Linked DNA regions of Streptomyces venezuelae. The protein of the gene in region 1 interacts with the protein of each later gene in a pairwise test. Links are inferred from orthologs where the notes say so. Each region holds a gene or a part of one and is shown on either strand. Other genes may lie near its edges.

The links.
Region 2: the proteins of rplA (region 1) and thrS interact in binary tests that used the Escherichia coli proteins (3 or more experiments, as listed by UniProt). The link is inferred for Streptomyces venezuelae from one-to-one orthologs.

Annotation. Positions count from the first base shown.
Region 1 is NZ_CP029192.1:3,759,176-3,774,192, forward strand. What follows is about bases 373-3,253. They hold rplA (50S ribosomal protein L1), read right to left. Parts: upstream 2,234-3,253; coding sequence 1,511-2,233; downstream 373-1,510. Other genes in these bases: DEJ48_RS15950 (hypothetical protein), read right to left, coding at 457-1,353; rplK (50S ribosomal protein L11), read right to left, coding at 2,323-2,757; nusG (transcription termination/antitermination protein NusG), read right to left, coding at 2,924-3,253. Also shown: DEJ48_RS15945 (hypothetical protein), read right to left, coding at 1-323; more of nusG, read right to left, coding at 3,254-3,826; preprotein translocase subunit SecE, read right to left, coding at 3,904-4,191; DEJ48_RS15980 (pyridoxal phosphate-dependent aminotransferase), read left to right, coding at 4,553-5,779; DEJ48_RS15985 (adenosine deaminase), read left to right, coding at 5,905-6,939; DEJ48_RS15990 (TetR/AcrR family transcriptional regulator), read right to left, coding at 6,943-7,545; DEJ48_RS15995 (NAD(P)-dependent oxidoreductase), read left to right, coding at 7,633-8,265; DEJ48_RS16000 (UDP-N-acetylmuramate dehydrogenase), read right to left, coding at 8,282-9,400; DEJ48_RS16005 (MFS transporter), read right to left, coding at 9,438-10,892; DEJ48_RS16010 (TetR/AcrR family transcriptional regulator), read right to left, coding at 10,967-11,524; DEJ48_RS16015 (MaoC family dehydratase), read right to left, coding at 11,661-12,089; DEJ48_RS16020 (MaoC family dehydratase N-terminal domain-containing protein), read right to left, coding at 12,094-12,546; rpmG (50S ribosomal protein L33), read right to left, coding at 12,651-12,815; DEJ48_RS16040 (amidohydrolase family protein), read left to right, coding at 13,339-14,637; DEJ48_RS16045 (NAD(P)H-binding protein), read left to right, coding at 14,924-15,017. UniProt on the Escherichia coli protein: One of the primary rRNA binding proteins, it binds very close to the 3'-end of the 23S rRNA. Forms part of the L1 stalk. It is often not seen in high-resolution crystal structures, but can be seen in cryo_EM and 3D reconstruction models.
Region 2 is NZ_CP029192.1:7,349,809-7,364,910, reverse strand. The notes cover bases 4,997-7,962. They hold thrS (threonine--tRNA ligase), read right to left. Parts: upstream 7,487-7,962; coding sequence 5,507-7,486; downstream 4,997-5,506. Other genes in these bases: DEJ48_RS32555 (hypothetical protein), read right to left, coding at 7,605-7,962; DEJ48_RS32565 (HIT family protein), read right to left, coding at 4,997-5,446. Outside these bases: DEJ48_RS32575 (M20/M25/M40 family metallo-hydrolase), read right to left, coding at 1-3,081; DEJ48_RS32570 (helix-turn-helix domain-containing protein), read right to left, coding at 3,332-4,771; more of DEJ48_RS32565, read right to left, coding at 4,874-4,996; more of DEJ48_RS32555, read right to left, coding at 7,963-8,861; DEJ48_RS32550 (DUF4365 domain-containing protein), read right to left, coding at 8,861-9,427; DEJ48_RS32545 (3'-5' exonuclease), read left to right, coding at 9,596-10,321; DEJ48_RS32535 (SRPBCC family protein), read right to left, coding at 10,523-10,969; DEJ48_RS32530 (SCO7613 C-terminal domain-containing membrane protein), read left to right, coding at 11,073-13,463; DEJ48_RS32520 (TIGR02611 family protein), read right to left, coding at 13,701-14,135; DEJ48_RS32515 (SsgA family sporulation/cell division regulator), read left to right, coding at 14,327-14,740; DEJ48_RS32510 (CGNR zinc finger domain-containing protein), read left to right, coding at 14,956-15,102. UniProt on the Escherichia coli protein: Catalyzes the attachment of threonine to tRNA(Thr) in a two-step reaction: L-threonine is first activated by ATP to form Thr-AMP and then transferred to the acceptor end of tRNA(Thr). The rate-limiting step is amino acid activation in the presence of tRNA.

The DNA.
Region 1 (15,017 bases):
ACGTCCATGACGGTCGGGTCCCAGCCCATGACGCCGGTCATCTTCATCTCACCGGAGCCGCCCATCGCCTTGCCCAGCTCGCCGGGCGGCGTGGACATGGTCATCTTGACCTTGGCCGACTTGGCGGCCGAGGTCTTCTTGTACGCGGCCGTGATGACGTCGGTGACCTGCGAGCGCGACTGGATCTCCCCCGCGCCCGCCTTGTCGGACTTGTCGTCCGAGCCCCCGCACGCCACCGCGCCGACACAGAGCAGCGCGGTGCTGAGCACGGCCCCCGCCACCCGCTGACGCCCTCTGCGTCCCTTGACGACACCTGCAGTCATGACCCCACCCCTTGGCACAAAGAACACATGATCGACACAACTTTGTTCACCGAGAGTACCCGAGGGGCGGGGTGGGGAGCGCAGGAGTTATCCGGCGGGCAACGCAGGGGCATGCGACGGGCAGCTCAGGGGGTCATACGGCGGGCTGCTTGTTCATGAGGTCCTTGAAGCTCATGGTGTCCGACGCCGGCGGCTTCTCCACGTTCAGCTCGGTGCCGTAGTCGCTGTAGTAGGCCGTCTGCGAGAAGGTGCCGTTCTTCGTCTCGCCCTTCTCGCTCTTCTTGACCAGCAGGTCGTCCTCGTCGACCCAGATGTCGATCGTCTCGGTGCTCAGACCGGCCTGCTCGAACTGCTTCTTCAGCTCGGCCAGCTTGTCCGCGTCCAGGTCCGCGCTCTTCGCGGTGAAGTCCGCGACGTCGACCTTGCCCGAGTAGTGGACGGCCTTCTTCCCGCGGACCTCCTCCTCGCCGACGCGCTTCACGTCGCCGGAGGCCAGCAGCATCTTCACCGACTGGTTCGGGGTGGTGTTCTGCATCTGGTCCTGGAAGGCCTCGCCCGCGGCGCCGCTCATCTCCGCCAGCGTCGCGTAGTCGTACTCGAGCCAGTGCTTGCCGCCGCCCGCCTGGGACGCGAACGTGTCCCCCATGTTCGCGTAGAAGCCGTTCTTCAAGTAGCGGTAGTCGAGCTTCGTCGCGCCCATCTGCTTCATCTGCTGGGCCTGCGAGCCGCCGGTGAAGGTCACCGTCACGTTCCCCGTGATGCCGTCGGACCAGCCCATGACGCCCTTCATGTCCATGGAGCTCAGCGAGCCCATGGTGGTGGTGCCGTCGATCCGGGCGGTGTCCGCCTTGTCGGTCGACTTCTCGACGGTGCGCAGGGCGGCTATGGGGCTGAGCTTGATGCCGCCCTCGTCCTTGCCGCTGCCGTCCGCCTTGTTCGAGGAGTCACCCGAACCGCAGGCCGTGAGCCCCGTCAGCGCGGCGACCACCGCGATCGAGAGACCGGCTCGGCGCATGGTCGTGCTGTTCATGTCGTCCCACCCCTTGGCATTCATGGAGCCTGCACGCTAGCGCAGCCCACTGACACACGTATCCGAAAGGCCCGTACACAAACAGGACGGGCCCCGCACCTCGAAAGGTTGCGGGGCCCGTCCACAGAACGCGTACGCGACGCGGCTGCCGTCAGGATCAGACGGCGGCCGGGTCCTCCTCGGTGAGGAGGTTGCGGGTGCGGTTCGAGTCCAGCGGGATGCCGGGGCCCATCGTGGTGGTGAGGGCGGCCTTCTTGATGTAGCGCCCCTTGGCGGCCGACGGCTTCAGACGGAGGATCTCCTCCAGGGCCGCGGCGTAGTTCTCCACCAGCTTGGTGTCGTCGAAGGACACCTTGCCGATGATGAAGTGCAGGTTCGAGTGCTTGTCGACGCGGAACTCGATCTTGCCGCCCTTGATGTCGTTGACAGCCTTCACGACATCGGGGGTCACGGTGCCGGTCTTCGGGTTCGGCATCAGACCACGCGGACCGAGCACGCGGCCGAGGCGGCCGACCTTGCCCATGAGGTCCGGGGTGGCGACGACGGCGTCGAAGTCCAGGCGGCCCTTCGCGACCTCGTCGATGAGCTCGTCGGCGCCGACGATGTCGGCCCCAGCGGCTTCCGCGGCCGCAGCACGGTCACCGGTCGCGAAGACCAGGACCCGGGCGGTCTTGCCGGTGCCGTGCGGGAGGTTCACGGTGCCGCGGACCATCTGGTCGGCCTTGCGCGGGTCGACACCCAGACGCATGGCGACCTCGACGGTGCCGTCGAACTTGGTCGAGGAGGTCTCCTTGGCGAGACGGACGGCCTCGAGCGGGGCGTACAGCTTCTCCCGGTCGATCTTGGCGTCCGCAGCGCGGAGAGTCTTGCTGCGCTTCACTTCTGCTCCTGGTTTGTTCAGGTATGGAGTCGTGGTTCGGACCAGCGCTTGGCCCTACCACTTGAGAAAGGTCAGACGGGGGGAGGAGCTCAGCCCTCGACCGTGATGCCCATGGAACGGGCGGTGCCGGCGATGATCTTCGACGCGGCGTCCAGGTCGTTGGCGTTGAGGTCTTCCATCTTGGTCTGCGCGATCTCGCGGATCTGCGCCTCGGTGACCTTGGCGACCTTGGTCTTGTGGGGCTCGCCGGAGCCCTTCTCGACACCAGCGGCCTTCAGGATCATCTTGGCGGCCGGCGGCGTCTTGGTGATGAAGGTGAAGGAACGGTCTTCGTAGACCGTGATCTCCACCGGGATCACCCAGCCACGCTGCGACTCGGTCGCGGCGTTGTAGGCCTTGCAGAACTCCATGATGTTGACGCCGTGCTGGCCCAGCGCGGGGCCGACCGGCGGGGCCGGGTTGGCGGCACCAGCCTGGATCTGGAGCTTGATCAGCCCCGTGACCTTCTTCTTCTTGGGAGGCATTGCTCTCTCCGGGTCCTAGTGAGAGTTTTCAGCCGACCATCCGGTCATCCGGATGGAGGCATACCGCACAACGATAACGGGTATAGTCGCGCGGCTAAAAACCGAGCAGGTCAGACCGGCTTTGACAGCCCGTCTGACCTGTTCGGAGGCGTGTGTTCCAGGAACGTCAGTTCTTCTGGATCTGGTCGAAGCTGAGCTCGACCGGGGTCTCGCGACCGAAGATCTCGACGAGGCCCTTGACCTTCTTCGAGTCGGCGTTGATCTCGTTGATCGTCGCCTGCAGCGTCGCGAACGGGCCGTCGGTGACGGTGACCGAGTCGCCCACCTCGAAGTCCAGGACCTGCACCTCGACCTTGCGGGCCGGAGCCGGCTTGCCCTCGGCCTCGGCGGCCTCGCGGGCGGCCTTCTCCTCGGCCTCCGGGGCGAGCATCTTGACGATCTCGTCCAGGGTCAGCGGGTACGGGTCGTAGGCGTTGCCGACGAAGCCGGTGACGCCGGGCGTGTTGCGGACGACGCCCCAGGACTCGTTCGTCAGGTCCATGCGCACCAGCACGTAGCCGGGGAGCTTGTTCTGGCGGATGGTCTTGCGCTCGCCGTTCTTGATCTGCGCGACCTCTTCCTGCGGCACCTCGGCCTGGAAGATGAAGTCCTCGACGTTCAGCGAGACGGCACGCTGCTCGAGGTTGGTCTTCACGCGGTTCTCGTAACCGGCGTAGGTGTGGATGACGTACCACTCGCCGGGGAGGGTGCGGAGCTCCTCGCGGAGGGCCACGATCGGGTCGACCGGCTCGGCCTCCTCCTCGGGCTCGTCCGCGGCGGCCTCGACGTCCTCCTCGTCGGCGACGTCGGCAGCGGCGGTCTCGTCCTCCTCGGACTCCGCTACGGCCTCGGCGTCACCCTCGAGGTGGATGGCGGCCTCTTCGGCGGGCTCACCCGCGGCGGCGTCGGCAGCGTCGGCCTGGTCCGGGTCCTCGGCGTCCGCCGCCTCGACGATGTCGAGCTGGTCCTCCACGGACTCCGCGTTCTCTCCGCGAGGCTCAACGGCGTCGTTCAGGTTCGGGTCAGACACGGTGGCTGCTTCTTCCTGGATACAGAGGGGTGGAACGCGCGAAAGGGGCGCCAGGAACGGCGCCCTTCGCTATCGGCTCAGCCGAAGATGTACTTGACAGCGTGGCTGAAGCCATAGTCAATCACGGTCACGAGACCGATCATGATGACGACGAAGACAATCACCACTGTGGTGTAGGTCGTGAGCTGGCTGCGAGTCGGCCAGACGACCTTGCGGAGCTCCGCGATGATCTGACGGTAGAAGAGCGCGAGACGGCCGAAGGGGCCCTTCTTGCCACGCTTGCCGCCCTTGCGGGCCTTCTTCTGGGACTCCGTCGACTCGTCCTGGGCATCAGGCTTGTCGATGGAGCCCACGGCGTCCGTCACTCGTCCTCACCTGATTCCGGGTCGTGGCCGTGCCGCGCCCGGTTGAGCCGCACGGCGGTGCATTGCAGTACGTACATGCGCACACATCCTGGCGAAGGAGTGTGTAGCAGGGCCGGAGGGACTTGAACCCCCAACCGCTGGTTTTGGAGACCAGTGCTCTACCAATTGAGCTACGACCCTTTGGTTTCCCCCAACCTACCGCATCCGCCCATGTGCACGGAGTGCGCTGAGAGAAAGCGGCCGGTGAGGGCCAACGAGCAGTGAGTGTACGTGCTCTGCGGCGCCCCGTCGAACAGAAAGGGCTGCGACGGTCTTGGAAACCCGCGCACCGGGGCCGTTTCGGGTCTGGAACGATGGGGCCATGAGCGCTGCTACTTCTCCGACCGAGCGCCGGGTCTCCGCGCGCATCGGCGCGATCTCCGAGTCCGCGACCCTCGCTGTCGATGCCAAGGCCAAGGCCCTCAAGGCCGCAGGAAGACCGGTGATCGGCTTCGGGGCGGGCGAGCCCGACTTCCCGACTCCGGACTACATCGTCGAAGCCGCCGTCGAGGCCTGCAAGAACCCGAAGTTCCACCGCTACACGCCGGCCGGGGGCCTCCCCGAGCTCAAGGCGGCGATCGCCGCGAAGACCCTCCGTGACTCGGGCTACGAGGTCGACGCGTCGCAGATCCTGGTGACCAACGGCGGCAAGCAGGCCATCTACGAAGCGTTCGCCGCGGTCCTCGACCCGGGCGACGAGGTCATCGTCCCCGCACCGTTCTGGACCACCTACCCGGAGTCGATCCGCCTCGCGGGCGGTGTCCCGGTCCCGGTCGTCGCCGACGAGACCACCGGCTACCGCGTCTCCGTCGAGCAGTTGGAGGCCGCGCGCACGGAGCGCACGAAGCTCGTCCTCTTCGTGTCGCCGTCGAACCCGACGGGCGCCGTCTACAGCGAGGCCGACGCCGAGGCGATCGGCCGCTGGGCCGTCGAGCACGGCCTGTGGGTCATGACCGACGAGATCTACGAGCACCTCGTCTACGGAGACGCGAAGTTCACCTCGCTCCCCGCGATCCTTCCCGAGCTGCGCGACAAGTGCATCGTGGTCAACGGCGTCGCCAAGACGTACGCGATGACCGGCTGGCGCGTGGGCTGGATCATCGGCCCGAAGGACATCGTCAAGGCCGCGACGAACCTGCAGTCGCACGCCACGTCCAATGTCTCCAACGTCGCGCAGGCCGCCGCGCTCGCGGCCGTCTCCGGAGACCTGGTCGCCGTCGAGAAGATGCGCGAGGCCTTCGACCGGCGCCGCCAGACGATCGTGCGGATGCTCAACGACATCGCGGGCGTCATCTGCCCCGAGCCCGAGGGTGCCTTCTACGCGTACCCCTCGGTGAAGGGCCTCCTCGGCAAGGAGATCCGCGGCAAGCGCCCGCAGGACTCCGTCGAGCTGGCCGCACTCATCCTCGAGGAGGCCGAGGTCGCGGTCGTTCCCGGTGAGGCCTTCGGGACGCCGGGTTACCTGCGCCTCTCGTACGCGCTGGGCGACGAGGACCTCGTCGAGGGCGTCTCGCGGATCCAGAAGCTGCTCGCCGAGGCCCGCGACTGAGGGCTGCGTCGAGAACATGCGGGCCGTCTCTCCTTCGGAGAGGCGGCCCGTTTCTTCGTTCGGAGGGGGCCCCGAAGGGGGAAAGCCGCTACCGGGACGCCAGGTGCATACGGCAAGATCCTCGAATGGAGCGTGTACGAGACGAGCGTGTACGGGACGTACGAGACCTGCCGAAGGCCCATCTCCACCTGCACTTCACCGGGTCGATGCGGTCGAGCACCCTTCTTGAGCTGGCCGACAAGTACGGAGTGCGTCTTCCGGAGGCGCTGACCGGCGCCGAGCCCCCGAAGCTGCGCGCGACGGACGAGCGGGGCTGGTTCCGCTTCCAGCGGCTCTACGACGCCGCGCGCTCCTGTCTGCGCGAGCCCGAGGACATCCGGCGCCTGGTGCGAGAGGCCGCCGAGGAGGATCTGCGCGACGGCTCGGGGTGGCTGGAGATCCAGGTCGACCCGACGTCCTACGCGCCGCGGCTCGGCGGCCTGATCCCGGCCCTGGAAATCATCCTGGACGCCGTCGAGAGCGCCTCGCGGGAGACCGGCCTCGGCATGCGCGTCCTGGTCGCCGCGAACCGCATGAAGCACCCCCTGGACGCCCGCACGCTGGCGCGGCTCGCGGTGCGGTACGCGGACCGGGGCATCGTCGGCTTCGGGCTCTCCAACGACGAGCGGCGCGGCATGGCACGGGACTTCGACCGGGCCTTCGCCATCGCGCGCGACGGCGGTCTGCTCGCGGCGCCGCACGGCGGTGAGCTGACCGGGCCCTCGTCGGTGCGGGACTGTCTGGACGACTTGGACGCGGCGCGCATCGGGCACGGGGTGCGGGCCGCCGAGGACCCGCGGCTCCTGAAGCGGCTCGCCGACCGGGGCGTCACCTGTGAGGTGTGCCCGGCGTCCAACGTCGCCCTGGGGGTCTACGAAAAGCCGGAGGACGTCCCCCTGCGCGCGCTGTTCGAGGCGGGGGTGCCGATAGCCCTCGGCGCCGACGACCCGCTGCTCTTCGGGTCGCGGCTCGCCGCCCAGTACGACATCGCACGCACCCACCACGGCTTCACCGACGCCGAACTGGCGGAGCTCGCCCGGCAGTCGGTCCGCGGCTCGGCCGCGCCCGTCGACGTACAGCGGAAGATGCTGGCCGGGGTGGACGAGTGGCTGACCTCGTAGGGATTACACGCTCGTGATGCCCTTCAGGAGCGTGCGGGCGAGTGCGGCGGCGAACTCCTCGACGGGCTGCGGGGGCTGCTTGCCGACCGTGGCGTCGTAGGCGAAGGCGCGCTGCGCGCAGGCGCCCATGAGGAGCGAGGCGGCCGCGAACGTGTCGGCGTCGGGTGCGATCCGGCCCGCGTCCCGCTCGGCCCGCAGATAGGCGTCCAGGGTCTCGATGGGCACGTGGGGGCCGGTGCCCATCTCGCGCATGGAGTCCTCGTGGCGGCGCTTCAGCTGGGTCTCCGCGTACAAGGAGGCGGCGATCGGGAAACTCTCCGCGTAGAAGCGGCTGGCCTGCATCGCGATCTCGGTGAGGTTCTCCAGGACACTGCGCTCCCCCGGCTTCTCCACGAGCTCGTTCAGGAGCGGGTTCAGCCTGGGCAGCCGCTCCTTGAGCACGCTCACGAACAGCTCTTCCTTGCTCGCGAAGTGCTTGTAGAGCGCGGCTTCGGAGCAGCCGGCCGCTTTGGCGATCTCCTTGGTGGTGGCGCGGGCCAGGCCGCGGGTGAACATGAGCTCGTGCGCCGCGTCGAGGATGCGGGCCCGGGTGGGCTTCTGCTGCATGGGCCGTCCAACCAACCTTGACGTATGGGTGAGTGGATACTCACCCTAGTGGTGAGTGAATACTTACCCACCCGGGGAGGACGCGCAATGAAGCTCACTGTTTTCGGTGCCACCGGCGGTGTCGGCGGGGAGATCGTCAGGCAGGCGCTCGCGGCGGGGCACGGCGTCACCGCCGTCGTGCGGGACCCCGCGCGGCTGAGCGTGACGGGTGAGGGCCTTGAGGTCCTCCGGGCCGACCTGACCGATCCGGAGGCCCTGCGTGCGGCCGTGACCGGGCGGGACGCGGTCCTCTCGGGTCTCGGCCCGCGCAAGAAGGCGGACGCGGGGATCACAGCGGACCTCACGCGGTCGGTGGTGCGCGCGATGGAGGCCGAGGGGGTGCGCAGGCTCGTGGTGGTGAGCGCGGCGCCGGTCGGCCCGCCGGCCGAGCGTCAGCCCGCGGTCGACCGGATCATGGGCTCCCTGGTCGCCAGGGTCCTGAAGCCCGTGTACGACGATCTGCGGGCCATGGAGGCCGCGCTGGCGAGCAGCGCGACGGACTGGACGTCCGTACGGCCGCCGAGGCTCCAGGACAAGCCGGCGACGGGTGTCTACCGCAGGGTGGTCGGCGGCACCCCGACCAGCGGCCGGTTCATCGGCAGGGCGGACGTGGCGCACGCCATGCTGGCGGCGATCGACGACGCGTCGACGGTGAAGCAGGGCGTGGGCGTCGCCTACTAGCCGCGCGCCGGATGCCTCAGAGGCTGACGCCCACCGTCACCGGTTCGTTGACGAGGGTGACCCCGAAGGCGTCCCGCACCCCTGCGACGACCTCGCGGGCCAGCTCCAGCAGGTCTTCGGTGGTCGCTCCGCCGCGGTTGGTGAGCGCGAGCGTGTGCTTGGTGGAGATGCGGGCCCTGCCCTCTCCGTAGCCCTTGGTGAAGCCCGCCTTGTCGATGAGCCAGGCGGCGGAGGTCTTCACGCGGCCGTCGCCGGTCGGGAAGGCGGGCGGGGCGACGTCCGCACCGAGGCGTTCCGTCACGCGCGCGTGGAAGGCGGTGAACTCCTCCTCGGTGAGGATCGGGTTGGTGAAGAACGACCCGGCGGACCAGCTGTCGTGGTCCTCGGGATCCAGCACCATGCCCTTGCCCGCGCGGAGCTTGAGGACAGTCTCCCTGGCGACCGCGGCCGGGACCCGGTCCCCCGCCTCGACACCGAGCGTGCGCGCGGTCTCGGGGTACTTGAGGGGCGCGCTCATCCCCTGCGCGTCCTCGAGCTCGAAGCGGACCCGTAGCACCACGAAGCGGTCGGGGTCGGCCTTGAAGCGGCTGTGGCGGTACGAGAACGCGCACTCGGCGTTCGCCATCACAACGGTCTCGTGGGTCTTCCTGTCGTACGCGACCACTTCGGTGATCGTCGAGGAGACCTCCTGGCCGTACGCCCCGACGTTCTGGATCGGGGTCGCGCCCGCGGAGCCAGGGATGCCGGCGAGGCATTCGATGCCCGCCAGGCCCGCTTCGACGGTGCGAGCGACCGCGTCGGTCCAGACCTCGCCGGCGGCGAGCTCCAGCTTCGTGCCGTCGAGCGCGAAGCCCCGGGTGGCGATGCGCAGGGCGGTGCCGTCGAAGCCCTTGTCGCCGATGACCAGGTTCGATCCGCCGCCGATGAGCAGCAGCGGGGTTCCGGAGTCGTCGGCCTCACGGACGGCGGCGATCACCTCGGCGTCGGTCGTCGCGGTGATCAGACGGGTCGCGGGGCCGCCGAGCCGGAAGGTGGTCAGCGGGGCGAGCGGGGCATCGTGGAGTTCCTGCACGTGCTCAAGAGTACGAGAACGGCCCCGCCGGTCAGGGCGGGGCCGTTCTCGTACGTCTGTCAGGCGCCCCCGTGCGTCCGTCAGACGCTCTCCCACGCCCTCAGACGGCGATCAGCTCGTCCTCCGACGTGGACGCGGTCGTCCCGGCCCCTCCGGCCGCCCGCCGACGGGACGGGATGCAGAGCGCCGCCACCGCCGCGAGGGCCACCACCGCGGAGCCCACCCACAGCGCGGGCTCCAGGCCGTTCACGAAGTCCTGCCCGGAGCCGTAGCCGCCCTGGGCCGAGAAGATCGAGGACATCACGGCGATGCCGAGGGCGCCGCCGACCTCGCGCAGCGCGTTGTTGGCGCCGGACGCGATGCCCTGCTCCTGCGGTCGCACGCTGGACATGACCAGGTTGGACGCCGGTGCGAAGTAGAGGGACATCCCGATGCCGCTGATGATCAGCGCCGGCAGCTGGGTGGCGTACGAGACGTCGGGCGTCACCACGACCGCGTACCAGGCGAGGCCCACGGCCTGGAAGAAGAGGCCGGCGGCGACGACCGGGCGGCCGCCGATCCGGTCGGAGAGGTAGCCGGCCAGCGGCGAGATGAGCATCGGCATGCCGGTCCAGGGCAGCATGCGCAGCCCGGCCTCGGTGGGCGAGTAGCCGAGGACGCCCTGCATGTACTGGCTGAGCAGGAAGATCGAACCGAACATCCCGAGGAACATCAGCAGGCTCGCCGCGTTGATTCCCGCGAAGGCACGACTACGGAAGAGGCGCATCGGCAGCATCGGCGCCCTGTGGCGCATCCCGTGCCGGATGAAACCGCCGAGCAGGAGGACGCCCGCGCTCAGGCTGACGAGGACGGTGGCACTGGACCAGCCGTCGATGGGGCCGCGGACAAGGGCGTACACGATTCCGAAGAGCCCGCCGCTGGCGAGCAGCGTGCCGGCCGTGTCCAGTCGCGCGCCGGGGGCGTGGGACTCGGCGAGGCGCAGCCGGGCGAGCGGCAGCAGGGCGAGCCCCAGCGGGACGTTCAGCCAGAAGATCCACTGCCAGGAGACGTGCTCGGTGAGGCTGCCGCCGATCAGCGGGCCACTGGCGACCGCGAGGCCGTTGACGGCGCCCCAGATGCCGTACGCCATGCCGCGCTTGGCCTGCGGTACGGCCGCCGTCAGCAGGGTCAGCGTGAGCGGCATCATGATGGCGGCGCCGACGCCCTGCACCGCGCGGGCGGCGATCAGCGCGTCCAGGCCGGGTGCGAGCGCCGCGGCGGCGGAGGCGGCGGTGAAGATCGTGAGGCCGACGGTGAAGAGGCGGCGGCGCCCGTACCGGTCGCCCAGGGCCGCGCCGAACATCAGCAGCACGGCGAAGGTGAGGGTGTAGGCGCTCACGGTCCATTCGAGGTCGTGCAGGGCGCCCCCGAGGTCCTCGCGGATGGAGGGCAGGGCGGTGGTGACGACGAGGTTGTCGAGTGCCGCCATGAACCCGGCGACGCTCGTGATGACGAGGGCCCAGACCATTCCCCCGCGCGACGCCGTCTGCTCTGGCTGCGCTTTCTGCTCCGGCATTGCTTCCCCTGTTGGTTAGTTATTGATGACTAACTTTCGTGGGCACAGAAGGAGGCCCCTCTGCCCCGCGCGACTCATCCCTTGGGCTGCGCCGAGTCGTAGAAGCCGGCCCACACCCGGTGGTCGGGCCGGAACCCCATCGACACCAGGACGTTGATCAGCATTCCGTACGCCAAGAACTGCGTCGTCTCGTCGACGTCCGCCCCCAGCGCGAGGCGGACCGTGTCGTACATGTCCATCCAGGCGGCCCGCAGCGCGTCGCCGAACTCCCGGTCGCCGGACGCCTCCGCGGAGGCCACGGCGACGTACATCTGCATCTGCATGAGGAGCTTGTCCGGGTCCTCGGCGATGAGGGCCTGATAGGCCCTCCCCATGGAGTGCAGGGCCTCCTCCCCCTCCAGCCCCTCGGCCGCCTTGCGGAAGACCTCCGTGACCTCCTGGCAGCACCGCCCGGAGGCGGCGAGGAAGATGGACTGCTTGCTCGGGAAGAGGCGGAAGAGATACGGCTGCGAGACACCCACCCGCTTGGCGATGACCTCGGTGGAAGTGCCGTTGTAGCCACCGCGGGCGAACTCGACCATCGCCGCGCGGATGACGCTTTCGCGCCGCTCTTCTGCGCTCATCCTGACCATGCGATTAAGTTAGTGGTCAATCACTAAGCCGTCAAGCCGGTCCGCGGACGAGCACTCCGGGGCATGAGTGACGAGCACTCCAGGGCATGAGTAAGGGGCGCCCTCCCATTGAGGACGCCCCTTACCCGAGCAGTTGTCAGGCGAGCTGTACGACGGCGCGCGACATGCCGAGGACTTTCTGGTCCCCGCTCTTCGCGAGCAGGTCGACGCGCACGCGGTTGTCGTCCAGCACGGCGGCGACCTTGGCGCTGACCTCTATGGTGGCGCCCTTGTCGTCGTTCGGGACGATGACGGGCTTGGTGAAGCGCACGCCGTACTCGACGACGGCTCCCGGGTCGCCCACCCAGTCGGTCACGACGCGGATCGCCTCGGCCATGGTGAACATGCCGTGCGCGATGACGTCGGGAAGGCCGACCTCGCGTGCGAACTTCTCGTTCCAGTGGATCGGGTTGAAGTCCCCGGAGGCGCCCGCGTACTGCACGAGAGTGGCGCGTGTCACGGGGAAGGTCCGGGGCGGCAGCTCGGTGCCGACCTCGACGTCCTCGTACGCAATCTTCGCCGTCATCGCCTCAGGCCCCTTCCGCCGCACGCGCCACGAGCTTGGTCCAGGCGGTCACGACGTGCTCGCCGGCCTCGTCGTGGACCTCACCGCGGATGTCCAGGATGTCGTTGCCCGCCATCGACTTGATCGCCTCGATGGTCGAGGTCACCGTGAGCCGGTCGCCCGCACGCACCGGGCGGGTGTAGGCGAACTTCTGGTCGCCGTGCACGACGCGGCTGTAGTCGAGTCCCAGCTGCGGGTCCTCGATGACCTGACCCGCGGCCTTGAAAGTGATCGCGAACACAAAAGTCGGCGGGGCGATCACATCGGGGTGACCGAGCGCCTTGGCCGCTTCCGTGTCGGCGTACGCGGGATTGGTGTCCCCCACGGCCTCGGCGAACTCGCGGATCTTCTCCCGGCCGACCTCATAAGGATCAGTGGGGGGATAGGAACGCCCCACGAAGGACTGGTCGAGCGCCATGGACTCGGCACCTCCTGCGGTTGGTTTCGTTGCAGATGGCTTCGCACAACACGACGCGAGGCCGCCCCCAACAATCGGGGACGGCCTCGTGTACGAGCCTGTGTTTAGCGCGTTTCGCGGTGCGCAGTGTGCGCGTTGCAGCGCGGGCAGTGCTTCTTCATCTCAAGACGGTCCGGGTCGTTACGCCGGTTCTTCTTGGTGATGTAGTTCCGCTCCTTGCACTCCACGCAGGCCAGCGTGATCTTCGGGCGGACGTCGGTGGCAGCCACGTGAGTGCTCCTTGACGGACGGATGGACGGATGAACGCATAAAAGAGTAGCCGATCGAAGGACCGACCCCACAATCGGCTACCGTTAGTAGCGGTGACCGGACTTGAACCGGTGACACAGCGATTATGAGCCGCTTGCTCTACCGACTGAGCTACACCGCTGCGATGCCGGATCACCCCGCCCGAAGGCGAGGATCACTCAACATCAGAGCCCCAATGCGGAATCGAACCGCAGACCTTCTCCTTACCATGGAGACGCTCTACCGACTGAGCTATTGGGGCGAGCGATGAAGACATTACACGGTTGGTCGCCGATCGCCCAAATCCGTTTCGTCAGGGCTGTCCGAGGGCATCGGACGCCCCGCCTCAGGCGTCCATGAACACCCCATCCGCGTACGCGCACCACACCGGTACGACTATTCCGCTCCTCCTCGAAGCGGGCCTTTCACCGTCCTAGGCTCGACGCGCGCTGCGTGATCTTGACGCCTCGACGACTGCAGCCGCCCCCGAGCCCGAGGAGCGCGATGCCCGACAGCCAGCCGCAGCAGCCCCACTCCTCCGGCGCCTCCGGCTCCGGCCCCGCCGCCGACTCCGGTTCCCTGCTGCTCAGCGGCGCCCGGCTCACCGACGGACGGACCGTGGACGTCCGGCTCGGCGGCGGACGCATCGAGGCGGTCGGCACCGCGGGCAGCCTGAGTGCCCACACCGCGCGCGTGGACCTCGCCGGCTACCTCCTGCTGCCCGCGGCCGCCGAGCCGCACGCACACAGCGACACGGCGCTGTCCGCCGACACGGCGGGCCCGGTCTCGTACGACGCCCCGGACGTCCAGCGCCGCGCCACCGAGGCGGCGCTGCTGCAACTCGGGCACGGTGCCACCGCGCTGCGCTCGCACGTGCGGATCGGCGACGTCCAGGGGCTCGGCCCCTTGGAGGCGGTGCTGCAGGCGCGCCGCTCGCTCCGGGGCCTGGTCGACCTGACGGCCGTCGCCGTGCCACGGCTGCTGACGGGCGTCGCGGGCGCGGACGGGCTCGCGATGCTGCGGGACGCGGTGAAAATGGGCGCCTCCGTAGTGGGCGGTTGCCCCGATCTGGATCCCGATCCCACGGGGTACGCGGAGGCGGTCCTGGAGATCGCCGCCGAGCACGGCTGCCCCGTCGACCTGCACACGGACGCCGACGATCCGGCGCGCCTCGGGCGGCTCGCGGCGATGGCGGGCGGCCTGCGGGCCGGGGTGACGCTCGGCCCGTGCGCCGGGCTCGGACGACTGCCCGAGGACGTGACCGCGCGCGCCGCCGAGCAACTCGCGGCGGCCGCGGTGACGGTGGTCTGCCTGCCGCAGGGCGGTTGCGGGAGCGCGGAGCGGCGCGGGACGGCGCCGGTGCGCCTGCTGCGGTCGGCGGGGGTGCGGGTCGCGGCGGGCAGCGGGGCCATGCGGGACGTGTCGAACCCGGTGGGGCGCGGGGATCCGTTGGAGGCCGCGTACTTGCTGGCATCGCGGTGCGGGCTGCGGCCCGAGGACGCGTACGGCGCGGTGAGCGGGGCCGCGCGGGCTGCCATGGGGCTGCCGGAGGTGCGCGTGGAGGCGGGTTTTCCCGCCGAGTTGCTGGCCGTGCGCGGCGACCGCCTCTCGGGTGCGCTGTCGCTCGCGTACAGCCGGATCGTGGTGCACCGGGGCCGGGTGGTGGCGCGGACCAGTGCGGTGCGCGAGTACTGCGATTCCGCGGCGGCGGTGGCGTTGGACCTGCCGCGGCAGGGGCGGTCGGCAGGGGCGGCGCCTGGGGCGGCGCCGGGACGGCCCGCGGGGGACGAGCCTTCGGCCTGAGGGGTTCTGAACTGGGGCGGTCGGTGGGGGGCGTGGTGGGGTGGGCGTGGGGGCGCGGCGGGATGTGTGGGTGGAGCGTCTTGCGGTGCGGCTGGGGCGCGTTGCGGCTTTCGGCTGGGGCGCGTTGCGGTGTGCGGGTGGGGGCGCGTTGCGACGTGCGACTGTGTGCCGCGGCGGAGGGGGGCGGGGGCGCCGCGGGATGTGCAGTGGGGGCTTGCCGCTACCCGGGGGTGGTCCACGCGCGCGTGTTGAGCGCTAGCGTCCGCCCTGCCGTACGGTCGGGAGTATGCGCATTGTCATCGCTGGAGGTCATGGTCAGATCGCGCTGCGGCTGGAGCGTCTGCTCGCCGCGCGCGGTGACGAAGTCGCCGGGCTGATCC
Region 2 (15,102 bases), 3.6 Mb from region 1 along the record:
CGCGTAGGTGGCACCCAGCTGCCAGGTGGTCTCGCCACCGCCGCCGGACACCGTCAGGGTGTACGCCGTACGGTGGCTGACCTGCCCCTCACCGGTGAAGGTGAGGGTGTAGGTGCCGGCGGTCGTGCCCGCCGCGACCTCGACGGTGGCCGTCGCGGACTCGCCCGAGAGCACCGACTCCGGATTGATGGAAACGCTCACTCCGGACGGGGCCCCCGAGGCCGAGAGTCCCACCTTCTGCGCCGAGCCGCTGGTCGTCGCCGTGGCGAGGGTGACCTTCGTGGAGGAGCCGGGCTGGACCGTGCCCGAGGCCGGGTCGGCGGAGAGGGAGAAGTCGTCCGCGGGTGCGGGCCCGTCGCCGACGGAGGTCTTCCAGAGTGCGTACGCGACGCCGTCCGAGCTGCGGTCCAGCGCGGTGGCGCTCACGTTGGCGGTGGTGTCACAGGCGGAGTGGTAGCACGAGTCGTACGAACGGCCCGCGGTGCCGCCCCACTTCGCGGCCTCGGCCGCGGACTTTGTGGCGGAGGCGCCGGTGGCGTACCCGGATGTCGGGATGCCGACGCGCTGGAAGGAGGCGTCGTCCGACCGTCCCTGCCCCTCGACGTTCTCCTGGGGTGCGAGGTTGAGGGAGGTCCAGTAGTCCCGCAGCGGGACCGACGCCGAGGAGTTCAGGTTGTTCACGAAGTACCCGGCGTTCGTCGAGCCCACCATGTCGAAGTTGTAGTACGCCTTGATCTTGGAGCGCTCCGCGGCGGGCAGCGACGAGGCGTAGTAGTCCGAGCCGTTGAGGCCCTGCTCCTCGTCGGTCCACCAGGCGAAGCGGACGCGGTTCTTCATGGCGGGGTTGTTCTGCGCCAGGGACAGCGCCGCCTCCAGGATCGCGGCGGATCCGGAGCCGTTGTCGTTGATGCCGGGGCCCGCCGCGACGCCGTCGAGGTGCGCGCCGAACATGTAGACGTTGTTCGCGTCGCCCTGCGGCCACTCGGCGATCAGGTTGTTGCCCGCGCCCGCGGAGCATCCGGAGGCGCAGGTCTGCTCGGTGACCTTGTATCCGGCGGCCTCCAGCTTGCCCTTCACGTACGCGAGGGAGGCGCGGTAACCGGCGCCGGTGGCGCGGCGGTTGCCGCCGTTCTGCGAGGCGATGGTGTTGAACTGGGCGAGGTGTGCCCTGACCTTCTCCACGTCGATGTCCGGCGGGGGCGTCGGGTTGCCGCCGCCACCCACGGTCAGCGTGTATTGGGCGGTGTGCGTCTTGGTGCCCGCGGTGCCCGTGACGGTGATCGGGTAGGTGCCCGCCGTGGTGGACGCGGCGGTGGTGATCTTCATGGTGGCGTTGGAGCCGGATGTGACGGTCGTCGGGTCGAACGTGACGTTCACGCCCGCCGGGGCACCCGACGCGGTCAGCGTGATCTGCTGGGCGCTGCCGGTGACGGTCGTGGTGTTGACGGTGCCGGTGGTGGAGGCGCCCGGTTCGACCTTGCCCGAGGCGGGGCTGAGCCCGAGGGAGAAGTCGTTCTGCTGCCCGGTGCAGGTCGGGTCACCGCTCTGGGCCGGGATGCTGATGGCGTCCCAGGCGGCCTTGGTGCGGTTGAACAGGTCGCAGCTCGCGTCGAGGTTCTTCGCCGCGGTGAGCGTGGCGGTGCGGTAGCGCTTGTACGTCATGCCGCTGGTCTTGAGCAGCATGGCGCCGTAGAAGATCTTGCCGGCGTTCTTGATGCCCACGCCGGTCACCTGCTGGTTGTTGCAGGTGGGGCTCGAGGGCTTGCCACCACCGGGGTTGGAGCCCTCGGCGAGCAGGTAGAACCAGTGGTTCATGGGCCCGGCCGCCTTGTGCTCCTCGGTGTTCGGGATCGAGGCGGAGTAGCAGTTGGGGTCGTTGTTGACCCGGCTCGGGTCGTACATGTTGCGGATCGGGCCGCGCCCCTGGAGGTTGATCATCTCCCCGACGGTGTAGTCGGGGGTGTCGTAGGGGGCGGGCTGGTTGATGTACGCCTCGGTCAGGGCGCCCATGATGTCGCCGGTCGCCTCGCCGAGGCCGCTCTCGTGGTTGGCGCCGCCGGGCGTGTTGGAGTCCAGACCGTGGCCGAACTCGTGGGCGACGACGTCCACTCCGGCGATCCACTCGTTGGCGCTGTTGTGGCCGATGGTGACGGAGGAGCCGTCCCAGTACGCGTTGAGCTCGTTGAGGCCCACACTGACCGGCCAGCTGCCGCCGTTGCCGTTGTGTCCGTTGCGGCCGACCCACTCCTTGAGCATGTTCCACTGCTTCTGCGCGGCGAACATCACGTCGACGCAGCCGGTCTCCCGGCTCGTGGGATTGCCGGTGCCCCAGTCGTCGGTCGCCTTGGTGAAGACGCCGCCCTGGTAGCTCGAGCACTGGAGCCCCGGGCGTGTGGTGTCGCGCAGCACGTAGTTGCTGCCCGAGCGCGAGGTGTCGATGGTCAGCGGGTCGGGGCCGTTCCACTTGCTGTGGCCGCTGCCGGCGCGCACGTCGTCGTAGGTGTCGATGACCTTGCCGGTGAGCGCGTTGACGAAGACGTGCAGCTTGCTGGGGTCGCCGGCCTTCGTACGCCCGGTCAGCTCGGTCTCCCAGGCGAGCGCGGGCGCGTCCTTCCTGACCCTGACCACCAGGCGCTTGGAGTCGACCTTCTTGACCGTGGCGAGCTTCGCACGGCTCGTTCTGACCGCCTGCGCGGCCGTCACCTTCGCCTTGGTGGTGACCGAGATCGTCGCGTCGGTCGCGGCCCTGACGGCCCGGACCTTCCCCTTGCCGTCGGCGAGGACCACCGCGTCGCCGCCCACCACCGGCAGCCCGCGGTAGGTGCGTTCGTACGCGACCGAGTAGAGGCCTTTGAGCCAAGGGGTGACCTGCTGTCGGTCGTACTGCTCCTCGGGCCCTCTGGCCAGCGAGTCGAGGCCGCTGCGCACCGCCTTGTCGGCGGCGGCGACGGCTTTGGCGAGGGGGTCCGGTCTGTCCGCGGTGGGTGCGGTCTGCGCGGCCGTCGCGAGGGACGCGGGTACCGTCACCCCCGCGAGTGCCAGGGCCAGGGTTATCCCGGCCGCTGCGGATCGTCTGAGCATCACGGCTCCTTGTGAGAGGTGTTGCGGCTCGTTCGAGCCAGGGGGGAGCCCGTGCGTCAGGCTGTGCGGTCGTGCCCGCTGCTCCGCTCGCGACCTGGCGGTGACATGACACCCTCATGGCTGGCGGAACCCTCACACCGGCCCGGTCCGCGGTCAATGGATTCCCGGCCTCCGGCCCGCCCTGTCAAGAACTGGCAAGCACGCCGACAGGGCTGTCGGGCGCGGCGCGGGGACGGCGAACCGCACCGCCTCACTCCGACACGGCCCGCGCCCGCTCCCGGTACTCCCTGACCTCCGGCAGATCGCCCCAGCGCCCGGCGAGCCGCCGGTGCAGTCCGCGCAGCTCGACGGCGACCATCAACTCCCGCGCGCCCACCGCCTCCTCCAGGACGGGCCCCGCGAGGGTCACCGCCGCGACGGGGTCGCCCGCACACGCCCAGCTGTCCGCGAGACGCAGGGTGAGCAGCAGACGCGTGGAGCGCATCACCGGCGGCAGCAGCGCGTACGACCGGGCGGTGGCCTCGACCGCCCGCCGGGCCACCGCCCGGTCCCCCGTCACCACCGCGAGGTCCCGCAGCGCCCCGCCCACCGCCGACTCCACCCGCAGCACACCCTCCGCGCCCGAGAGCCAGGGCGCCTCGAGCCGGTCCCGGTCGTCGAGCCGGGCGAACCTGCGCCGCGCCGTCGACAGATGCCGTCGGCACGCGGCCACGTCATGGCCCAGCGCGTACGCACGCGCCTGATACAGGTCGGCCAGCGTCATCATCCAGCGCCGCTTGCCGTCCACGGCCCCGATGGCCTGCGCGTACCCGAGCATCGAGGCGGGGTCACCGTCGAGCCGCACCAGAGTCGACATGTCGCTGAGGAGAGTGGCCCGGGCCTCGGCGTCCCGCGCGGCGTCCGCCCACCGCAGGCCGTGCCCGAACCAGGCCATGGCCACGCCGCCCTGCCCGCGCTCCATCCGCAGCCGCCCCGCGACCTGGGCGTACTGCGCGGCCAGCCGCAACTGGCCGGACGGCAGCCGGCCCCCGGCATTGACCGCCTCGGCCCACCGCGCCACCCCGCGCAGCAGCCGTTCCACGGTGCTCGCGCACGCGTCGCTGGCGCGGCCGAACGCCTCACGGATCAGACAGGCCAGGACGGCGGTCAGTCCGTGCAGCAGCTCGGCCTCCGCGCCCGCCGTCTCGCCCACGCGGTCGTATGGTCCCGTCAGCCCGGCGAGGAGGTCCGTCACCGCTTCCCGGTCGGGCGTCGCACAGCCCACCCTGCCGTGCAGCGGGCAGGCAAGGCCCTCGGCGGGCAGCCTCGACGGCCAGGGCTGGGCGGTCAGGGAGGGCGTGTCGCCGGAGAGGACACCGGGGGAATCGACGTCGGGGGCGTCACCACCGGGTATCGGCGAGAAGAGCGTCGGCGCCGTGGGAAGCAGACCGGGCGCGCACGGCGCCGCGGGCGGCGAGGCGATGAGGGCGACGAGCCCGCCCCCGGCCCCCAGGACGGCGTCGAGCCGGTTCACCAGGTCGAAGGGCGGTTCCCGCAGTCCGCCCTCTAGCCTGCTGATGAAGCTGTGGTGGTAGCCCACCCGCCTGCCGAGCTGCAGCTGGGTGAGCCCGGCCCGCCTGCGGTGGAAGCGCAGCAGCCGCCCGAACTCCCCCCATCCCGCATCGACGGCTGGTGACGTGCCGACGGACATGACCCCTCCCTGACCGGGCGCTCCCTGTGGGCAGGGTGGCAGGTGGGGCAGCCGCCTCCAACCCCCCTCTTGACACAGGGGGGTTGACGGTATGGAACAGCGTCAGTTGCCGCTCTGCGGCGTCGGCCAGGAGTCCGCCAGCATCTTGCGGGTGTCGGCGAGCAGCTGCGGCAGCACCTTGGTGTGCCCGACGACCGGCATGAAGTTGGTGTCGCCGCCCCAGCGCGGAACGATGTGCTGGTGCAGGTGGGCCGCGATACCCGCGCCCGCCACGGCTCCCTGGTTCATGCCGATGTTGAAGCCGTGCGCGCCGGACGCGGTGCGCAGCGCCTGCATCGCCTGCTTGGTGAGCTCGCCGAGCTCGGCGGTCTCGGGGGCCGTCAGGTCCGTGTAGTCGGCGACGTGCCGGTAGGGCACGACCATCAGGTGGCCGCCGTTGTACGGGTACAGGTTGAGGACCGCGTACACCTGCTCGCCGCGCGCGATGACGAGCCCGTCCTCGTCGGACTTGGCCGGGATCGAGCAGAAGGGACAGCCGTCGTCGGCCCCCGGGCCCGTGGGCTTGTTCTCGCCCTGGATGTACGCCATCCGGTGGGGCGTCCACAGGCGCTGGAACGCGTCCTGCGACCCGACTCCGATCTGCTGCTCCGGCTCACTCGTCATGAGGTGAAGCATATGACTTGGCCCCGGGGAGAGGTCCCCGGGGCCCGAGCTCAGCGCTGTGTCACCGTGGCGTCAGACCTGGACGCGGTCCTCGACCGCCTTCGCGATCTTCGCGATGGCCTCGTCGACGGGGATGCCGTTCTCCTGCGAGCCGTCGCGGTAGCGGAAGGAGACGGAGCCGTTGCTCATGTCCTCGTCGCCCGCGATGACCATGAAGGGCACCTTGGCCTTCTGCTGGTTGCGGATCTTCTTCTGCATGCGGTCGGACGACGCGTCCACCTCGACCCGCAGCCCCTGCTCCTTCGCCTTCTCGGCGAACTCGCGGAGGTAGGGGATGTGCGCGTCGCCGATCGGGATGCCGACGGCCTGCACGGGCGCGAGCCACGCCGGGAACGCGCCCGCGTAGTGCTCCAGGAGCACACCGAAGAACCGCTCGATGGAGCCGAACAGGGCGCGGTGGATCATGACGGGCTGCTGGCGCGAGCCGTCCGCCGCCGTGTACTCCAGGTTGAACCGCTTGGGCTGGTTGAAGTCGACCTGGATGGTCGACATCTGCCAGGACCGGCCGATCGCGTCCTTGGCCTGCACCGAGATCTTCGGGCCGTAGTACGCGGCGCCGCCCGGGTCGGGCACCAGCGGCAGGTTCTGCTTCTCGGCGGCGAGCCGCAGTGCCTCGGTGGCCTCCGCCCAGTCCGCGTCCTCGCCGATGAACTTGTCGGAGTCGTCACGGGTGGACAGCTCCAGCTCGAACTCGGTCAGGCCGTAGTCCCGCAGCAGGTCGAGCACGAAGGTCAGGAGCGTGTCGAGCTCCTGCGGCATCTGCTCCTTGGTGCAGTAGATGTGCGAGTCGTCCTGCGTGAAGCCGCGCGAGCGGGTCAGGCCGTGCACGACGCCCGACTTCTCGTACCGGTACACGGTGCCGAACTCGAAGAGGCGCAGCGGCAGCTCGCGGTAGGAGCGCCCGCGCGACTTGAAGATCAGGTTGTGCATCGGGCAGTTCATCGCCTTGAGGCGGTAGTTCTGCTCGTCGAACTCGATGGGCGGGAACATGCCCTCCGCGTAGTGCGGCAGGTGGCCCGAGATCTCGAAGAGCTTCTCCTTCGAGATGTGCGGGGTGTTCACGAACTCGTACCCGGACACCTCGTGGCGGCGCCGCGAGTAGTCCTCCATGACCTTGCGGATCACGCCGCCCTTGGGGTGGAACACCGCGAGGCCCGGGCCGAGCTCCTCGGGGAAGGAGAAGAGGTCGAGCTCGGAGCCGAGCTTGCGGTGGTCGCGCTTCTCGGCCTCGGCGAGGAACTCCAGGTGCGCCTTCAGCTCGTCCTTCGTCGGCCACGCGGTGCCGTAGATGCGCTGGAGCTGCGGGTTCTTCTCGCTGCCTCGCCAGTAGGCGGCGGCGGAGCGCATCAGCTTGAACGCGGGGATGGCGCGGGTGCTGGGCAGGTGCGGGCCTCGGCAGAGGTCCTTCCAGCACAGCTCGCCGGTCTTCGCGTCGAGGTTGTCGTAGATGGTCAGCTCGCCCGCGCCCACCTCGGCGTCGGCGCCGTCGGCGGCCTGCGCGGCGTTGCCCTTGAGGCCGATGAGCTCCAGCTTGTACGGCTCGTCGGCGAGCTCGACGCGCGCGTCGTCGTCGGTGGTGACGCGCCGCGAGAACTTCTGCCCGCGCTTCTGGATCTCCTGCATCTTCTTCTCGATGCGCTTGAGGTCCTCGGGGGTGAAGGGCTCCTTGACGTCGAAGTCGTAGTAGAAGCCGTCCCGGATGGGCGGGCCGATGCCGAGCTTGGCGTCGGGGAAGAGCTCCTGCACGGCCTGCGCCATGACGTGCGCGGTCGAGTGGCGCAGGATGTTCAGGCCGTCCTCGGAGGAGACCTCGACGGGCTCGACCTCCTCGCCGTCGGCCGGCACGTACGCGAGGTCCTTCAGCTCGCCGGCCACGCGCACGGCGACGATGGTGCGCTCCCCGGGAAAGAGCTCGGCGGCCGTAGTGCCCGTCGTCACCACGCGCTCTTCCCGCTCGGAATCGCGTTGGATGATCACACGGACGTCTGACACCGGTCTCTCCTACCTGAAGGGGGCTGCGCCGCTCTCTGTCACGCGTACGCAAGGGGAATCGTACCGAGCCGCGGGGCCCGCCCGCGAAACGGATCTCTCCGTGCCCCCATCGGCCCCTTCAGTCCGTGCTGCACGCCTCCTCGAAGAAGTCGAGGTTCTCCTGGAGCGACTTCATGAGCCGGTCGCGCTCCGCCTCGTCCACCTGCACGGGCACCACCCCGCTCGCCCCGGTCAGCCTGCGGAACCCGCCCCTGCTCTCCAGGCGCCCCTGCACCCGGATCGGCAGCCCGACCAGGTGGGCGTGGCCCGCGATGCGGTACGACTCCTCGTCCAGGGTCATCCGCACGTGCGGGACGTCGGCGCCCGCGATCACCCGGATCCGCACGGTGCCGTCCTCGTGGGGCGCCGCCCGCCGCATCCGCACCACGGCCCCGGTGACCCGCACCGGCACCGACGGTTCGTCGCGGAGGTAGCGGGCCCCCGCCTCGCGCAGGGCCGGCAGGTCGCCGGGCGAGAACTCGACGGGTTCGGCGCGGGCCGCGCACCCCTCGGGCACCCCCGCGCCGGGCGCCCACTCCACGGCGACGCGTGCTCCTTCCGTGCCGCGCACCATGGCGACGATCGCCTCGGTCAGCTCGTGGCTGACGCCGGCCTCGACCGCGCCGTCGAAGGCGTCCATGCCGCCGGTGGCGCGCTGGTAGTCGACGGCCTCGCGGGCCGCGCAGAGCGCCTGGTGGAGGCGGACCGCGAGGGGTCGCCCGGTCAGGACGGGCACGAAGGCGGTGAGCCGCTGTCCGCCCGTGGCGGGGCCGACGAGCACGTTCTCCAGGGAAGCGGCGGCGGGTCCGCGGTGCCGCGCGCCGTAGTAGCCGGCGCGGCCGCGTGCGGCGAGCGCGCCCGCGAGGAGCATCAGCCGGGCGGCGGAGCGCAGCTGCTCCTCCTCGGGCCACGTCGAGGTGTCCGCCGGGCCGGTCCGCACGTCGCGCGACCAGTGGATCTCGTCGCTGGGCACGGCGAGCCCCACCAGTACCTCGCGGGCCGCGGGCGAGGCGCTGCGGGACAGCGCGACGAGCGCCTCGGCGACGAGGTCCTCGCAGTCGGGGAAGGCGCGGCTCTCGGGGACGAGCAGGCTGGTGCCCGCGCCGCCGGGGCCCGGGGGCGTCCAGCGCGCGTAGCGGCCGGGGGCGCCGCCGCGGCGCTGCCAGCCGTGCCGGGCGAGGAGCGCGCCGAGGACGCGGGGATCGACGCGGGAGGGCTCGGGGGGCTCGGTCCAGCCGCCCGCGGCCGGGGCGGGGTGCGGGCGGACGGGCGGCGCCGGCTCATGGCGGCCGAACTCGTCGTGGTCGGATTCGTCGTGGGCGAAGGGGCGGTGCATCAGGGTTTCCCTCCCGTTCCGACGCGCGTCATGATCTCGCAGAGGGCGCGGTCGTCGAAGATCCGCGAGGTCGGGACGCGCACGGTGGTCCTGCGCCGGCCGGTCACGGGGTGCCCGGCGAGATTGGTCCAGTAGCAGCAGTGCCGCAGGTCGAGCCGGTCGTGACCGGCGCGCAGCCAGTCGTCCCGGGACCGGGGCACGAGCATCACGACCAGGATCTTGTGGACCGACACCGGGGTGCGGGCGAGCTTCTCCAGGTGCGGGTTGTCGAGCGTGAAGGAGAAGGCGGGCCCGGCGGGCTTCGGCGGTATCTGGTACGTGCACTTGAGCTGGACCTTGATGGTGACCTCGTCGTCGACCGTGTGCCCGGGGGCGCTGTGGCTGACGTGCCAGTCGATGCCGTTGTCGGGAAAGGGCTGCGAGAGCGAGCAGCCGGCGGCCGCCGCTACGGCGTGCAGGTAGCCCACCTGAAGCGTCTCCATGCAGGCGGTGGTGGCGAGTGTGCCGCGCGGCGGTGCGATCCGCTCGGGCAGCAGCCCACCCTGGTCGGGCTGCGCGAGCGCCATGGTCAACGTGCCTTCCGAGCCGGGTCGTTCTGCGCCGGGACGGTGAATTCCAAAGCCCCTCACCTCTGTTGTCTCCGGGCCGCGTACGGCGCAAACGGCCCGGGTATCACCAGCGTGGGCAGGGGACCGAACGTCATCTGCCGGGACTGAACGAGGAGTTGCGTCACCATGACGTGCTGGTACGAGGGCCCCTTGGCCGCATTCGACACGGAGACCACGGGCGTCGACGTCGAGACCGACCGGATCGTGTCGGCCGCCGTCGTCGTCCAGCAGGGCGCGGGAACCCGGCCGCGCATCACCCGCTGGCTGGTGAATCCGGGTGTACCCGTGCCCGCGGCCGCCACCGCGGTGCACGGACTGACGGAGGATCATCTGCAGCGCACGGGCCGCTGGCCCGCGCCGGTGATGGAGGAGATAGCACGCGATCTGGCCGAGCAGGGAGCGGCGGGCCGGCCGATCGTGGTGATGAACGCGCCGTTCGATCTGACCATCCTGGACCGGGAGTTGCGCAGGCACCGCGCCTCGTCGTTGAGCCGCTACACGGAGGGTTCCTCGCTGTGCGTGATCGACCCGCGGGTCCTGGACAAGCAGCTGGACCGGTACCGCAAGGGCCGCCGGACGCTCACCGATCTGTGCGCGCACTACGAGGTGGAGCTGTCGGAGGCGCACGACGCGGCGGCGGACGCGCAGGCGGCCATGGATGTGGTGCGTGCGGTGGGACGGCGGTTCGCGGGGCGCCTGGAGCGCCTCTCGCCGGCCGAGCTGCACACGTTGCAGGCGGTCTGGCACGCGGCTCAGGCGCGTGGCCTGCAGGCGTGGTTCGCCAAGAGCGGCACTCCGGAGACGGTGGACCCGGCGTGGCCGCTGCGTACCGACTTCCCGGCGGCGGCCTGAGCGCGGGGCACCGGACGCCGGAGCCCCGCGCGGGCATGAAAAAACCGGTCCGTCTGCTGACGGACCGGCATTCTCCGGGTGGGCGATACTGGGTTCGAACCAGTGACCTCTTCGGTGTGAACGAAGCGCTCTCCCACTGAGCTAATCGCCCGGGAACGCACTGAACAATACAGGTCCGGGCACCCTTCCTTCAAACCGCCTTCAGACCGTTCGCAGACGAGCCGCGAGGCCGCGCTGTCCGGCGCGCATCATCAGGGCGTGATTGAGCCGGAACAGCGGACGTCCGGGCACGGCGAGGCGTCGCATCAGCGCCTTGCGCACCTCGACCTCCTGGTCGTAGCGGGCCAGTGTCCCGGCGGCGTTGGGGGTGAGCCTCCAGCGCGCCCAGCCGTCCAGGTCCCCGCTCATCGCGATCTCCAGAACTCCGGCCGCGGGGTCGTTGCGCCGCTCCCGTGCGGTGACGACCAGGTCGTACGGCAAGAAGGACCGGAAGCGGACGATGCCGCTGCGGTCGTCGAGCGGAGTCACCTCACGCACCTGCGGCCACCACAGCGGATAGTCCTCGGGCTGTTCCAGGGCGGCGAAGACGCGGGCGGGCTTTCCGGGAAGTTCCCAGACGCTGCGGAAGCGGTAGTGGCACCAGTCCATGCGCGGCAGTCTGCCGGAAGGACAGGAACCCGTACCGGATCTGAGTACGACCTGAGTATCCGCACCCATGCCGTGCGGTGTGCCGCGGACCACACTGCCCGGCATGACGAACATTCCGCCCCCTGCCGAGGAGCTCCGCGTCCTCGACTGGGAGTTGCGCCAACTGGAGGCGCGCAGGACGCAGTTGCTGCAGCGTCGGGCCTGGCTGCTCGGTGTCCTGCGTGCGGCGGGCCCGGCCGGGCCGCCCCCTCGTCCGGCCGGGCCGCCCGCCCCCGACGCCACGCCGCCGAGCGTGCAGAACGTCCTGCTCGCGCTGGGCGGGGTGCTCCTGACGGTCGCGGCGATCGCGTTCACGGTGGTGAGCTGGGGCCACTTGGGGATCGGCGGCCGCAGCGCGGTCCTCGGCGCGGTGACACTCGCGGCGCTCGGCACGCCCGCGTTCCTGCTGCGGCGCTCGCTGCGCTCGACGGCGGAGGCGGTGGCGGGCCTCGGTCTGGCGCTGACCGTCCTCGACGCGTACGCGCTGCGCTACCTCGCGCTCCTGGACGTGAGCGCCTTCGGTTACGCGGCCGCCACCTCGGCCGTCCTGGGCGCGGTCTGGGCGGGGTACGGGCTGCTGCTCCGGCAGCTGCGTCTGCCGGTGCCCGTAGCGGTGGTGACGGCGCAGCTCCCCCTGATCCTGTGGGCGGGCGCCGCGCACGCCGACGCGTATGTGATGACGGCGGCGCTGCTCGGGACGGCGGCCTTCGACACGGCGCTCGCGCTGCGGGCGGGGATTCGTTCCGTGCGGGTCGTCGCAACGGCCGGTGCATGCGTCCTGGGGCTGTGGGGTGCGGCGAGCGCCGGCTGGCTCTCCGTGCAGGCCTCGGGTCCGGGCGGGGCGGCTCGCGCGGGCGTGCTGCTGCTGTTCGCCGCGGGGATCGCGCTGGCGGCCGCGCGGTGGGCGAAGGGCGCCGAGGTGGTGAGCGGTGCGGCCGGTGCCTGCGGTCTGCTCGTGGTGGCCGCCTCGGGCGGGGTGCTGCGGGCGGCGCTGCCCGGGGCCTGGACGGTGCCGGCGTATCTGGTGTGCGGCATGGTGCTGTTGGCCGTCGTCCGCACCTCGCTGCCGTGGACGCTGCGGCGCGGGTTCCTCGCGGCGTCGGCCGTGGTGCAGGGGCTCGCGGTGCTGTGGGCGCTGCCGGTCGCGGCGATCGCCCTGCTCGGGCCGTTCGGCTGGGGGACCCGCGTCTGGTCGGGTGCGCCCGGTGACGCCCGGGACGCATTGCTGCTCGAACTGCCGCTCGCGCACCCGCTCCTGGCTCCGCCGGTGCTCGGCGCCGTCGCCGCCGCCCTCGCCGTGACGGCCGGGCCGCTGGGCGACTCGGCACGGCGGGCGGCGCGGTACGCGGCGCCGGTGCTCCTGTGGTCCGCGGCCGTGGCGCTGCCCGCCGCGCTCCGTCTTCCGTACGGGGCCGGGGTGGCGGCTCAGCTCCTGTCGACCGCCGTTCTCCTCGGCGTGGCCGCGCGTGCGACGTCGGCCGTTCCCGCGGTGACCGCTTCGGTGCTCGCCCTGGTGTCGTCGGCGAGCGTCGCGTTCCTGTCATTGGCCACCATGGCGGCCACGGTCACCACGCTCGGCGTGCTGACGGCGCTGCACCTCGCCGCCTGTGTGCGCCTGGCGCGGGCCGGGGCACCCGCTCCGGGCACCGCGGCGCTCGCCGCCTGCGCCTCCGTGGCCTCGGCCACCGCGCTGGTCTGCGCCTCGGGCGCCGCGTGGGGCCTGCCTCCCGAGTACATCGGGCTGCTCTCGCTGACGGTCCCGGCGCTCGCCGCGGCCGCCGCGGCCCGTCTCGGCACGCATCCCCTGACGCCGCCCGTGGAGCTCATGGCGGCCGCCTCCGGAGCCGTCGCGGTCGTCCTCGCCGCAGGGGACGCCCCCGTGCTGGCGCTGGTCCTGGCGGTCTGCGGGGTCATCGCGTCCGGCACCGCGCTGCGGGCGGACCGTCGTGCCGTCGGGTACGCGGCCGGGGTGCTGTTCGTCCTGGCGAGCTGGGTGCGCCTCGCGTCGTGGGAGGTGTCGACCCCGGAGGCATACACCTTGCCGGCGACCGTCCCCGCGCTGCTCATCGGATGGCTGCGGCGCCGCCGCGACCCGGCGGCCTCCTCCTGGACGGCCTACGGCCCGGGCCTCGCGGTGACACTGCTCCCGAGCCTCGCGGCCGCCTGGAGCGACGTGCACTGGCAGCGTCCGCTGCTGCTCGGCACGGCGGCCCTCGCCCTGACGCTGGCGGGCGCGCACTACCGGCTGCGCGCCCCGCTGGTCCTCGGCGGTGCGGTCCTCACCCTGGACGTGCTGCACGAACTCGCCCCCTACATCGTGCAGGTCGTGGACGCGCTGCCCCGCTGGCTGCCGCCCGCGCTCGCCGGTCTGCTGCTGCTCGCGGTCGGCGCCACGTACGAGCAACGCCTGCGCGACGCACGCCGGTTCCGGAATGTCCTGAACCGAATGCACTGATTACCGGTCGGCGCGGAACATGTGGACCCGTCAATTCCCTTAAAGGGCGCGGGAATACGAGAACGGCCCGGAGGCTCAAAAGCCTCCGGGCCGTAATCCGGGGTGGGCGATACTGGGTTCGAACCAGTGACCTCTTCGGTGTGAACGAAGCGCTCTCCCACTGAGCTAATCGCCCCGGGCGCAGGAAGAACATTACCGCATGTCAGGGGGTGCTCCCGACCGCCCGGGACCCGGCAGTCACTCCTTGATCTTCCACGGCATCGTGATGCCGAACTTCCACACGTAGACGGCGACGAGCACCGCGACGATCACGAGGCCGATCGTGGTCAGGATGATGTTGCGGCGGCGCACCTTCGGGTCGAGTGCACGCTGTGCCGCCTCGGTGACCTTGCGTTTCGTCCAGCGGAGCACCAGCTGGGCCCAGACGAACTCGGTCGCCCAGATCGCCATGCCGCCGAAGATCACCAGCCAGCCGGGGCCCGGCAGCGGCAGCATGATGATGCCCGCGACGACGACCGCGAGACCGACGATGAAGACGCCCACCTGCCAGCTCAGGTGCAGCACCCGGCGGGACTGGACGTACTGCGGAGCCCGCGAGCCGAGCGGCGGGTCGGACTTGGCTCCGGCGGCCGGATCCGTGACCCCCGCCGAATCGTTACTCCCCGTATTCATGCGGCCAAACCCTACCGGACGGAAACCCGTCACCGGAATGGGTGCACGGGCGGATGGGACAATCCGCCATACGGGGCGTCTAAAGACACGCAAATCCCTCAGAGGGGTTTACAACGGCACCGTAGGTGGCATGTCGATTTCGCCGACGTGCGAATCCCCGAGCGCACACTGAGCGAAAGGCCCTGGCGCTTATGAACACCACGGTCAGCTGCGAGCTGCACCTGCGCCTCGTTGTGTCGAGCGAGTCCTCACTGCCTGTTCCCGCAGGACTGCGGTATGACACGGCCGATCCCTATGCCGTGCACGCCACCTTCCACACCGGAGCCGAGGAAACCGTCGAGTGGGTGTTCGCCCGCGACCTCCTCGCCGAGGGCCTGCACCGGCCCACCGGTACCGGCGACGTCCGAGTCTGGCCGTCCCGGAGCCACGGTCAGGGCGTCGTCTGCATCGCCCTGAGCTCCCCGGAGGGCGAGGCTCTGCTCGAGGCCCCGGCGCGGGCCCTGGAATCCTTCCTGAAGCGAACGGACGCAGCCGTGCCACCCGGTACGGAACACCGCCACTTCGACCTCGACACCGAGCTCTCCCACATCCTGGCCGAGAGCTGAGCGCCGCCCGGCGCGTCGAGTAACCCCACGCCGTCCGACTCGGGGCGACGGCGCAAGCAGTCACGGCACAACGACACAACGCGCACAGATGCAGACACCGGCGCCGTCGCCGCGGGCTTTCCGCAGCGACGGCGCCGGTGCGTCTCCTGGCGAAACCGCTAGCATCGGCCAGCATCGGCGGGCACCGGCCCGACCCCCAGGCCAGGGAGCAAATCGTGCTGATCACCCACGACACCCGGTGTTCTCTCGACGCCGTGGTCGATCTGGTGAACACCGCACCGGAGACGAACGGCACGGACGGGCTCGCGAACGTGGCGGCGCTCGGCGATTTCGTACAGAGCCACGCCGTGAGCGACGTCGGG